4 regions of the Protofrankia sp. Cj3 genome follow, and region 1 is predicted to be linked to each of the others. Evidence: predicted binding sites of a transcription regulator. Region 1 holds the regulator's gene; each other region holds the start of a gene.
The links. Region 1 encodes LexA, which represses DNA repair genes until DNA is damaged. Its sites were predicted from a motif close to CGAACNNNNGTTCG; they were not measured.
Positions count from the first base shown of each region.

Region 2: a site for LexA is predicted at 1,264-1,277, ahead of dnaB (replicative DNA helicase). Genes of this name have one in related genera too.
Region 3: a site for LexA is predicted at 831-844, ahead of MJ783_RS02545 (HNH endonuclease signature motif containing protein). Genes of this name have one in related genera too.
Region 4: a site for LexA is predicted at 954-967, ahead of MJ783_RS14025 (SAV_6107 family HEPN domain-containing protein). Genes of this name have one in related genera too.

Region 1 is NZ_CAKJTR010000025.1:29,461-31,660, reverse strand. Features, by position in the region: gene miaA (tRNA (adenosine(37)-N6)-dimethylallyltransferase MiaA) at 1-550, opposite strand, end outside; gene lexA (transcriptional repressor LexA) at 589-1,362, opposite strand; gene MJ783_RS05610 (LysM peptidoglycan-binding domain-containing protein) at 1,649-1,921, shown strand; gene nrdR (transcriptional regulator NrdR) at 2,032-2,200, shown strand, end outside.
Region 2 is NZ_CAKJTR010000003.1:11,153-13,352, forward strand. Features, by position in the region: gene dnaB (replicative DNA helicase) at 1-1,190, opposite strand, end outside; gene rplI (50S ribosomal protein L9) at 1,768-2,200, opposite strand, start outside.
Region 3 is NZ_CAKJTR010000010.1:14,920-17,119, reverse strand. Features, by position in the region: gene MJ783_RS02550 (polysaccharide deacetylase family protein) at 1-748, opposite strand, end outside; gene MJ783_RS02545 (HNH endonuclease signature motif containing protein) at 875-1,747, shown strand; gene clpB (ATP-dependent chaperone ClpB) at 1,927-2,200, opposite strand, start outside.
Region 4 is NZ_CAKJTR010000094.1:2,764-4,963, reverse strand. Features, by position in the region: gene MJ783_RS14030 (hypothetical protein) at 135-713, shown strand; gene MJ783_RS14025 (SAV_6107 family HEPN domain-containing protein) at 1,065-1,508, shown strand; gene MJ783_RS14020 (DUF3040 domain-containing protein) at 1,787-2,191, shown strand.

The DNA of each region.
Region 1 (2,200 bases):
GGACGACGTCATAGACCGCGCGGTGTTCCGGTAGGGAGGCGGCGAAGCCGCCGGTGAGCTCCAGCACTTCCAGCGCGCGCACGATGCGGCGACCATTGCTGGCCAGGATGGCGGCAGCCGCTTTCGGCGCCCGCGCGGTCAGGTCGGCGTGCAACGCGGCCGCCCCACGTTCGGACAGTTCCTGTTCAAGGCGCGCGCGTACCGCCGGGTCGGTGCCGGGAAACCTGAGGTCGTCGATGACAGCCCTGAGGTAGAGCCCTGAGCCGCCGACGAGCACCGGGGTCCGGCCGGCACTGAGCAGATCGTCGATGACGGTTCGTGCTCTGGCCTGGTAGGAGGCCACGTCGGCGGTATGGGTGATTTCCCAGATGTCAAGCAGATGGTGCGGGACGCCTCTGCGCTCCCGCGTCGGTACTTTGGCTGTGCCGATGTCCATGCCGCGGTAAAGCTGCATGGAGTCGGCATTGACGACCTCACCGCCGAGTACGGCGGCAAGGTCGATCGCAAGTTCGCTTTTGCCGGCCGCCGTCGGCCCGACGACCGCCACCATGCGTCCGGCTTTCTCCCGGTCGGCACAGCCAGCCACGATCAGACCCGGCGCAGAACCGCGACGATCCGGCCGAGGATCGCCGCCTCGTCACCCGGAATATCGGCATAGGCCGGGTTCTGCGGTTGAAGCCATGCATGGCCATCACGGTGACGCAAGGTCTTGACCGTGGCCTCACCATCGATCATTGCGGCGACGATCTCGCCGCTGTCCGCGACCGGCTGTTGCCGGACGACCACCCAGTCCCCGTCGCAGATCGCGGCATCGACCATGGAATCCCCGACAACGCGCAGCATGAACAGGGTGCCCTCGCCGACGATTTCGCGGGGAAGAGGGAAGATCTCCTCAACCGCCTGTTCGGCAAGAATCGGTCCGCCCGCCGCGATGCGGCCGAGGACGGGTACGTAGGCCGCGTCGCGATGGCCGTCCGACGGGACCACCGATCCGTCGGCACCGGCAGCCGGCATCGCTGGTGCCCCGAGACGGAGGCTGTCGCGTGCCGCCGGGCGGACCGGTGCGTCCGCGGAAAGTACCTCCATGGCCCGCGGGCGGTGGGGGTCACGCCGTAGGAAGCCCTTCTCCTCCAGCATCCTGAGCTGATGCGCGACGCTGCTTGTGCTGGTCAGCCCGACCGCTTGGCCGATCTCGCGCACGCTGGGGGGGTATCCGCGGCGCTCGACGGCATTGCGGATCACCTCCAGCACCTTGCGCTGGCGGGGGGTCAGGCCCGACGCGTCCGCCGGCCCGTCCGGCAGGTCGCGCACGCTGCCGCGTGGTGGCCGGCCACGTCGGGTGCGGTTGGGGTCGGTGGTCATACCTGCCGTTCTCCTTCGTTTCGCGGTCGTGGCAGACTCCGCTCCCGGCGGACCCAGTGGTTTTGCCAGGAACCGGCGCTGGTGGTCACAACCGACATCTCATCGGTACGACCGTAACTGCCGTGACCGAATTTCTCAAACGTCTGTTCGAGCGTGTCGTGGCGATTCCGTCGGGGTCGTGCGGTAGAAACTCGATCGGGAGTTCGATCGAACGGATGTTCGTTGTTTGCGATCTCGGAGGTTGAAGGAGTGTGTGGTGGAGAGGTCGGCTGAGCCTCCGCTGAGGTTGACCAGGAGGGGTCGGGCGGTCCTGGTCGTCCTCGTCGCGGCTGTCTTCTGTCTGGTCCTGTCTCTCGCGCGGGTGACCTCGTTGGCCTCGTCGCGTGGGGGTGGCGGGCCGGCGCGTGTTCATGTGGTCCAGTCCGGGGAGACCCTGTGGGGGATAGCGCGTGGGCTGGCGCCCGAGGGTGACACCCGGGTGGTTGTGGCGCGGCTGGCCGGTATGAATCAACTCGGCACCACCGATCTTGTTCCGGGCCAGGCGCTTCGCCTGCCCTGACCGTTGGACACGCCGGCGGGTTTGCCAGGTCGTGGTGGCTGACTCTATCGTCCACCACAACATGTGGTAGTTACGAAGGTGTAAGTCATCAAGATTTTGGGGGATCGTCCGTGCGATGCCCGTTTTGTCGACACCCGGACAGCAGGGTTGTCGACAGCCGCGAGACCGAGGAAGGTGCCGTGATCCGCCGTCGGCGATCGTGCTCGTCCTGCGGCCGCCGGTTCACGACGATCGAGGAGGCATCACTGCGGGTCATCAAACGCAGCGGGGTCACCGAGC
Region 2 (2,200 bases), on a different contig from region 1:
GACCCCGACTCGCGAAGGTCGGAGATCTGCGGACGCTTGTCCGCACGCTGTTCCGAGGCGCGGTTCAGCTGGGAGATCGCCACCACCGGGACATCGAGTTCCTTGGCAAGAAGTTTCAGCGAACGCGATATCTCGCTGACCTCCTGCTGACGGTTTTCGGTTCGCTTCGGCGACGACATCAGCTGCAGGTAGTCAAGGACGATCATCCGTAGGTCGTTGCGCTGTTTGAGCCGCCGGGCCTTCGCCCGGATCTCCATCATGGTCAGGTGCGGGCTGTCGTCGATGAACAGGGGAGCGTCGGCGACCTCGCCCATCCGGCGGGCGAGGCGGGCCCAGTCCTCGTCGGTGAGGCGGCCGGTACGGATGCTCTGAAGCGATACCCGTGCCTCCGCCGACAGCAATCTCATGGTGATCTCCATCCGGCTCATCTCGAGCGAAAAGATCACAGATGTCATGCTGTTACGGATCGACGCGGCTCGGGCAAGATCTAGACCGAGGGTCGACTTCCCGACGGCGGGCCTGGCCGCGATGATCCACAACTGGCCACCGTGCAGCCCATTGGTCAGCTCGTCCAAGTCATTGAAGCCGGTGGGAACCCCGGTCAGTGACCCGTTGTGCCCCTGGATGGCTTCGATCTCCTCCAAAGCGGGATTGAGCAGCTCACCGAGGGGCGCGTAGTCCTCACTCGAACGACGTTCAGTGACCTCGTAGACGGCGGCCTGAGCACGGTCGACGATTTCGTCGACGTCCTGCGCGGGGCCGAAGGCGAGCTGGACGATACGGGTGCCGGCCTCCATCAGGCGACGCAGAACAGCCTTCTCCGCGACGATGCGGGCGTAATAGCCGGCATTTGCCGCCGTCGGCACACTTGAGATGAGGGTGTGCAGGTATGCCGGCCCACCCACCCGCTCAAGCAGCTCCCGCCGGCCGAGTTCGGCCGCGACGCTGATGACGTCAGCCGGCTCACCACGGCCGTACAGGTCGCCGATGACGCCGTAGACCGTGCCGTGCGCGGGCCGATAGAAGTCACCCGCGGCGAGTACCTCCACGACGTCCGCGATCGCGTCCTTCGACAACAGCATGCCGCCCAGCGCGCTCTGCTCAGCAGCAAGATCATGAGGTGGGATGCGATCGAAGTCGACCGACCCGCCCGCACCACTCCGAGCGCGGTCAATATCGGTCAGTGTCATGACCACCCCCTGCCATGCGCCTTGTCGTGACCGCCGCTTGTGTCGCAACCACCGCTTCGAGCATCTCGACCGTCGAACATATGTTCGACGGTCGAGATGGTTCTGTCAATCCTCCGCCCTCCGCCCAGCAGCCACACCCAGCCGACCGGCCAACCCCAGGGAACAGTCCAGCCAGCGGCGCCGACTGTACGGGGGTGCGCTCCAGGAGCCCAAATAGTTATCCACAGGAACTGTGGATAAGACCTGTGGATAAGACCGAAAGTCTTGGGGACAGCATCAGGACAAGTCCCCTGAAGCTGTGGATAACCAACTGAAGGACAGATCGTCCAAGCCGAAGTCACGGCCTGGTGGGCATGGGCGCCATCCACCGCCTGTGGACAGAAGAAATCCAGAATTCGATCATCGTGTGCCTCGTGCCCCCGAAGATCAACAATGGATCTGGCGCCGACAGAGAACAACAGCACGAAGGGTGACCACGATGTAACATCAACCGACCGATCCAGCGGCCAGCAGCCAACACCGTGGTCACCCAAGCCGCCTGCTTCAAACCTGCCTTGATCTTCTCAGACAGATCTTCTCAGGCAGAGATGACGTCCAGACGGACGGTCGCGACGACGTCCGAATGCAGGTGCACCGAAACCGTGTGGGCACCTAGTGACTTGATCGGCTTCGGTAGCTCCACCCGCCTGCGGTCCAGGTCCGGACCGCCTGCCGCGGCGACCGCCGCCACCACGTCCGCTGCCGTCACCGAGCCGAACAACCGGCCTTCCTTACCCGCCCGGCTCACCAGTTGGACGGACAGGCTGGAAAGCTGGCCGGCAATCTCCTTGGCATGCCCGAGGTCCCGGACCTGCCGGGCCGAGCGGGCCCGGCGGATCTGAGCGATCTGCTTCTCGGCACCCCGCGTCGCCACGATCGCGTACCGACGGGGGATGAGGTAGTTACGCCCGTAGCCGCCAGCGACGTCGACCGTGTCACCGGGGCTACCGAGGCCGGGTACCTCCTGAGTG
Region 3 (2,200 bases), on a different contig from region 1:
CATGCCCGAAGTGCAGGCTCACCACCGAGCCGGGCCGCACCGCCGCAAGTGTGCGCGTGACCACCGCGTCGGCGCCGGGGTCGGTGTAGTCGAGCGGATCCACATCGTAGGACAGGCAGTGCGCGTAACCGGCCCGGCCAGCCTCGGCGAGCACCGTCGGGGTGGCATGGTGCATCGCTGAGGGCCGGAAGTAGTCCCCCGGCCCGCCGGTCACTCGCTCCATGATCTCCTGCGAGCGCTCCACCTCCGAGCGCACCACGGAAGCGCTCTGTCGGTCAAGATCGGCGAGATGGGTGTACGTGTGGTTTCCGATTTCGTGTCCGGCGTCCCGGACGCGGCGGGCGTAGTCCGGGTACCGCTCCAGCCAGTTGCACACGAACATGCAGGTGATCGGCACTTGGGCCTGGGCCACAGCGGCGAGGAGCCCGTCGACCAGAGCGATGTCGCCGTTGGTGTGGAACGTCAGCGCCACCTCCGGACGGCCTGAGCTCGCGCGTACCAGTTCGGTCGCCGGGCCGCCTCCGGCGGACGGCGTGGAGGAGGTTGCCGCGGCGGCACCCGCCGGCGGCGGGACAACTCCCGCGGTGGCCGTTGGCGGCGTGCTCACCGATGGCTCGGCGCCGCGGCCGCTGTCACCACCGCCGTTGCCGGTGCCACCGCTGGTACGGCCGCCAGCTGCGCATCCGGCAAGCACCAGCGCCGCACCCGCGAACAGGCCGCGCCGAGTCGATGAACCGGAAAAGCACACCGCAGCACCTTACCGCCGGTGCTGGGCCAGCCCCATCGCGCGTTTCGCGGGGTTGATCGTGCTCTTCGCTTCGGCTATGCTTCGAACGTGAGTTCGACTTCCTTTGGGGCGGAAGGGGTGGCTGGTATGCGGTTGGCTGATCTGCCCGCACGGCGGGGTATGGCGGCTCGGTTCGATCCGCTCTCTGATCCTGACGCCGTGAGCGGAGATCGGAACGGCGCTCATCGGGCGTGTGCGTTGACCGTGTCGTCCTCGCTCGAGGGCAAGATGTTCCTGCGGGGCCAGCTCGACGCCGAAGGAGGGGAGACTGTCACCGCGGCCTTGGACGCGGCTATGGGAGGAGCGCCCGCGGCAGACGATACGCGCTCCAAGGATCAGCGTCGGGCGGACGCCCTGGTCGAAATCGCCCGACATTATCTGGGCCAGGCGGATCTTTCGCAGGTGCATGGCCATCGACCGCAGCTGACCGCTGTAGTCGAGGTCGCGGCGTTGCTACCGCCGGTGCGGGCAGCAACCTCGGCGGCCTCAGAAGCCGGCTCGGACCCTTCTGCCGTCCCCGCGCGTGCGGCAGCGGCGGTCCGTCCGCCGGAGTTTCCCACCAGGCTCACCGTCCGTGCTGGTTTCACCGGCGGATGGCCGATCACTCCTGCCGCCATCCGCCGGATCGCGTGCGACGCACGAGTCAGTCATCTGCTGACCTGGGGCGAAAGCAAAATTTTCGATCTCAGCCGGGAGGCTCCCACAGTCTCTGCCGCGCAGCATCGCGCGTTGGAGCTCCGCGACGGCGGATGCGTCTACCCGGGCTGTGACCGGCCGCCGTCGTTCTGCGACGGTCATCATCTCGTGCATTGGATCGACGGGGGGCCGACTGAACTCGACAATCTTGTTCTGCAATGCGGGCGGCATCATCGCAGGCTCCATGAGGAAGGCGAGACCCTCTACCGTGACGACATCGGCACCTGGCGGATCCGGAGAGCCGACGCCGACAGTGAGCCCTAGGGCGTGTTTCGAAAGCCATCTGTCCGGCTCGCCACGTCCAGGCGGCCTCTGGCTGCGTTCTCGGCCACACCGGTACAACTCATCCGGTATCGGTGTGGCCTGCGGCCTTGCCAGGAACCACCTGGACGCGCCTTCCTGATCGAACGACGACTTCCGAAACACGCCGTAGTCCGAACCGATCATCCGGTATGCACCGCGGGGTGGACCTGGAGACCACGGCGGTTCGGGTCGACCTCCACGACAACCTCGTCGCCGTCCCGTACGGTGCCGGCGAGCAGCTCCCGGGCCAGCGAGTCTCCGATCGAGGTCTGCACCAGCCGCCGCAGCGGGCGGGCCCCGAAAACCGGGTCGAAGCCGGCGTCGGCCAGCCAGGCACGTGCCGCGTCGGTGACCGTCAGCGTGATCCGCCGGTCGGTGAGCCGGGCTCGCAGCAGGTCAAGCTGGAGGTCGACG
Region 4 (2,200 bases), on a different contig from region 1:
CGGCTGATTCCGCATTTTTGTCAACGGAACATCAATTTTCGCTCTGATCGCATGTGTACGACTGGTTGATGACTGCTTGTTCTGCTTGTTCTATCAGGCCCGCTCGCCCGAGGGCCGAGGAGCAACAGGAGGGTATGTCGATCATTATGGACACATCGACGAAGGAGACAGCACGGTCAGGACTTCTGCATGAGGTGGCGCTGGGCACCGTCGACGGCAGACCGGACCAGGTCGTGCTGGTCGCGGATGGCAGGCGCGTCGCCGCGATTCTCGCGGACTGGGATGAGCACCGCCGGGTTGAGCTGATGGTCGCGGGCCGGCTGCTGGCGTTGGAAGCTGATCCTGATGGCCGTGGGCTACGGGTGTTCGATCCCGTTACGTCGATTCCGCTGGTTGCTTTTCGGTCGGCGCGCCGCGGTGGTGGCGGTACGGTCGAACTTCCGGGCAGCCGTGCGGTGCGTTGGGTCGTTCCCCGCGGTTCCGTCTTTGAGTGCGGCTTTCTGAGCAGCCGGGGTGGCGGTCTCATCCGGTTCGCCCATGACGGCACCGCGCTGGTGCTTGTGGACGACGATCATCGTCGGCGCGGAGGTATTCACGACCCGTTGGTTCTTCTGACGCTGGGCTGGTTTCTGCTGGTGAAGAGCCGACGGCGGCACGATCACGGTTCTTTCGCGTCACCGCAGCCGGCGGCCCAGGTCTGTGCGGCCGCGTAAGGGCCGCCGGTGGTGTGGTTATGGTCTTGTTTTCCGCGTCACCGGCGGCCGGGTCCGCGCGGCACGGCCTGATTCGCGCGCTGATAACCACCGGCCGCCGCGATGGATGCCGAGCGGCTCAGCCGCCGGGAACGTGTTCGCGGCCGCTGCGGTAAACGGCCGCCGTCTTCCGTCCGGCGGCCCGTTGCGGCCGGCGATGTTGACGACCTGCCCCGGTCGGGGTTTACTCCTTTCAGAGTACGAACACGCGTTCGATTCATGGAAGGAGTGGTCATGAGCCGGCGGAGTGTTGACCAACACGCTGCATGTGCCGCACCTGCTCTGACTCGGGAACGTTCTGGCGTACGAACGGTGCTCCCGGTCGCGGGGCTGCCTCGCCGTTCCCGTGACGAGCTGCTCCTGGCCGCGCGTCACGGCCTTGACGAGGCGAGCCTCGCCCAGCTTCCCGGCCAGCGGTACGCGCTGGCCCATATGGCGGCGTTGCGTGCCGCCGCGGCCGTCCTCGCTGATCGAGCTCAGGCCCGTCCCGGTCACCGTGGCCGGCCGGTGAGCGTCTGGCGGCTACTTGCGACGGTGGCGCCTGAACTGGCGGAGTGGGCCCAGTTCTTCGCCGCCGGTGCGGCGAGGCGGGCGGCGGCCGAGGCGGGCCTACCGGTGGTCGGTACCCGCGATGCCGATGACTTGGCCCGTCAGGTCGAAATCTTTCTCACGACGGTGGAAACAACATTGGGTCTGCCGTCACAGGCGGCGCTGCCAGCTATGGTTGTCGGGCCGGTCAGATCTTCCCGAGACTGAACGCACCCGCTCGTGTTCGGTGCGTGCCGCTTCGGGCGCGCGGTGCCGAGCGCGCCTTTGATCGCGTGCGTGGCCGTTTCGGCGTCGGCGCGATCCGGCCGGCGCCGCTGATGGCCCCTCCCGGCGTGAGGCGGGATGGGCGGGGGGAGGACTGACGGCAGGACGAACCGATCGGTCTGTCTCGGCATGGTTGGTTGCCTACCGCGCCCGCCCAGTCATGCCTATTCTTGGGTGTCAGGTTCCGTCTGCCGGACCTGCCGGTCGTGGGAGGAGCGTCGATGCCGCTCTCGGAAAACGAGCAGCGCCTGCTGGATCAGATCGAGCGCGCGCTCGTCGAGGACGATCCGAAGTTCGCGAGCACGGTCCGCTCGACGAATCCCCGTACCTACCTGCTACGCAGGGTTCGTCGCAGCGTTCTCCTGTTCCTGTTCGGATTGGTTGTCCTGGTCATCGGGGTCGTGCTCAACCGGACGCCGTTGATCGTTGTCTTCGGTGTGCTCGGCTTCGTGCTGATGCTGTTCGCGGCGTCACGTGGTGCCGCGGATCTTCGCCGGATCGGTGGCCGCGGTGGTGAGCTGAGCGGTCGTCATCCGGCAGCCTCACGTCGCCGAGCACGTGCCTCAGCGGCTGAGCGTCTTGAGGAACGCTGGCGTCGCCGGTGGGAGGACCGGGACGGCCGCTGACGCCTGAGC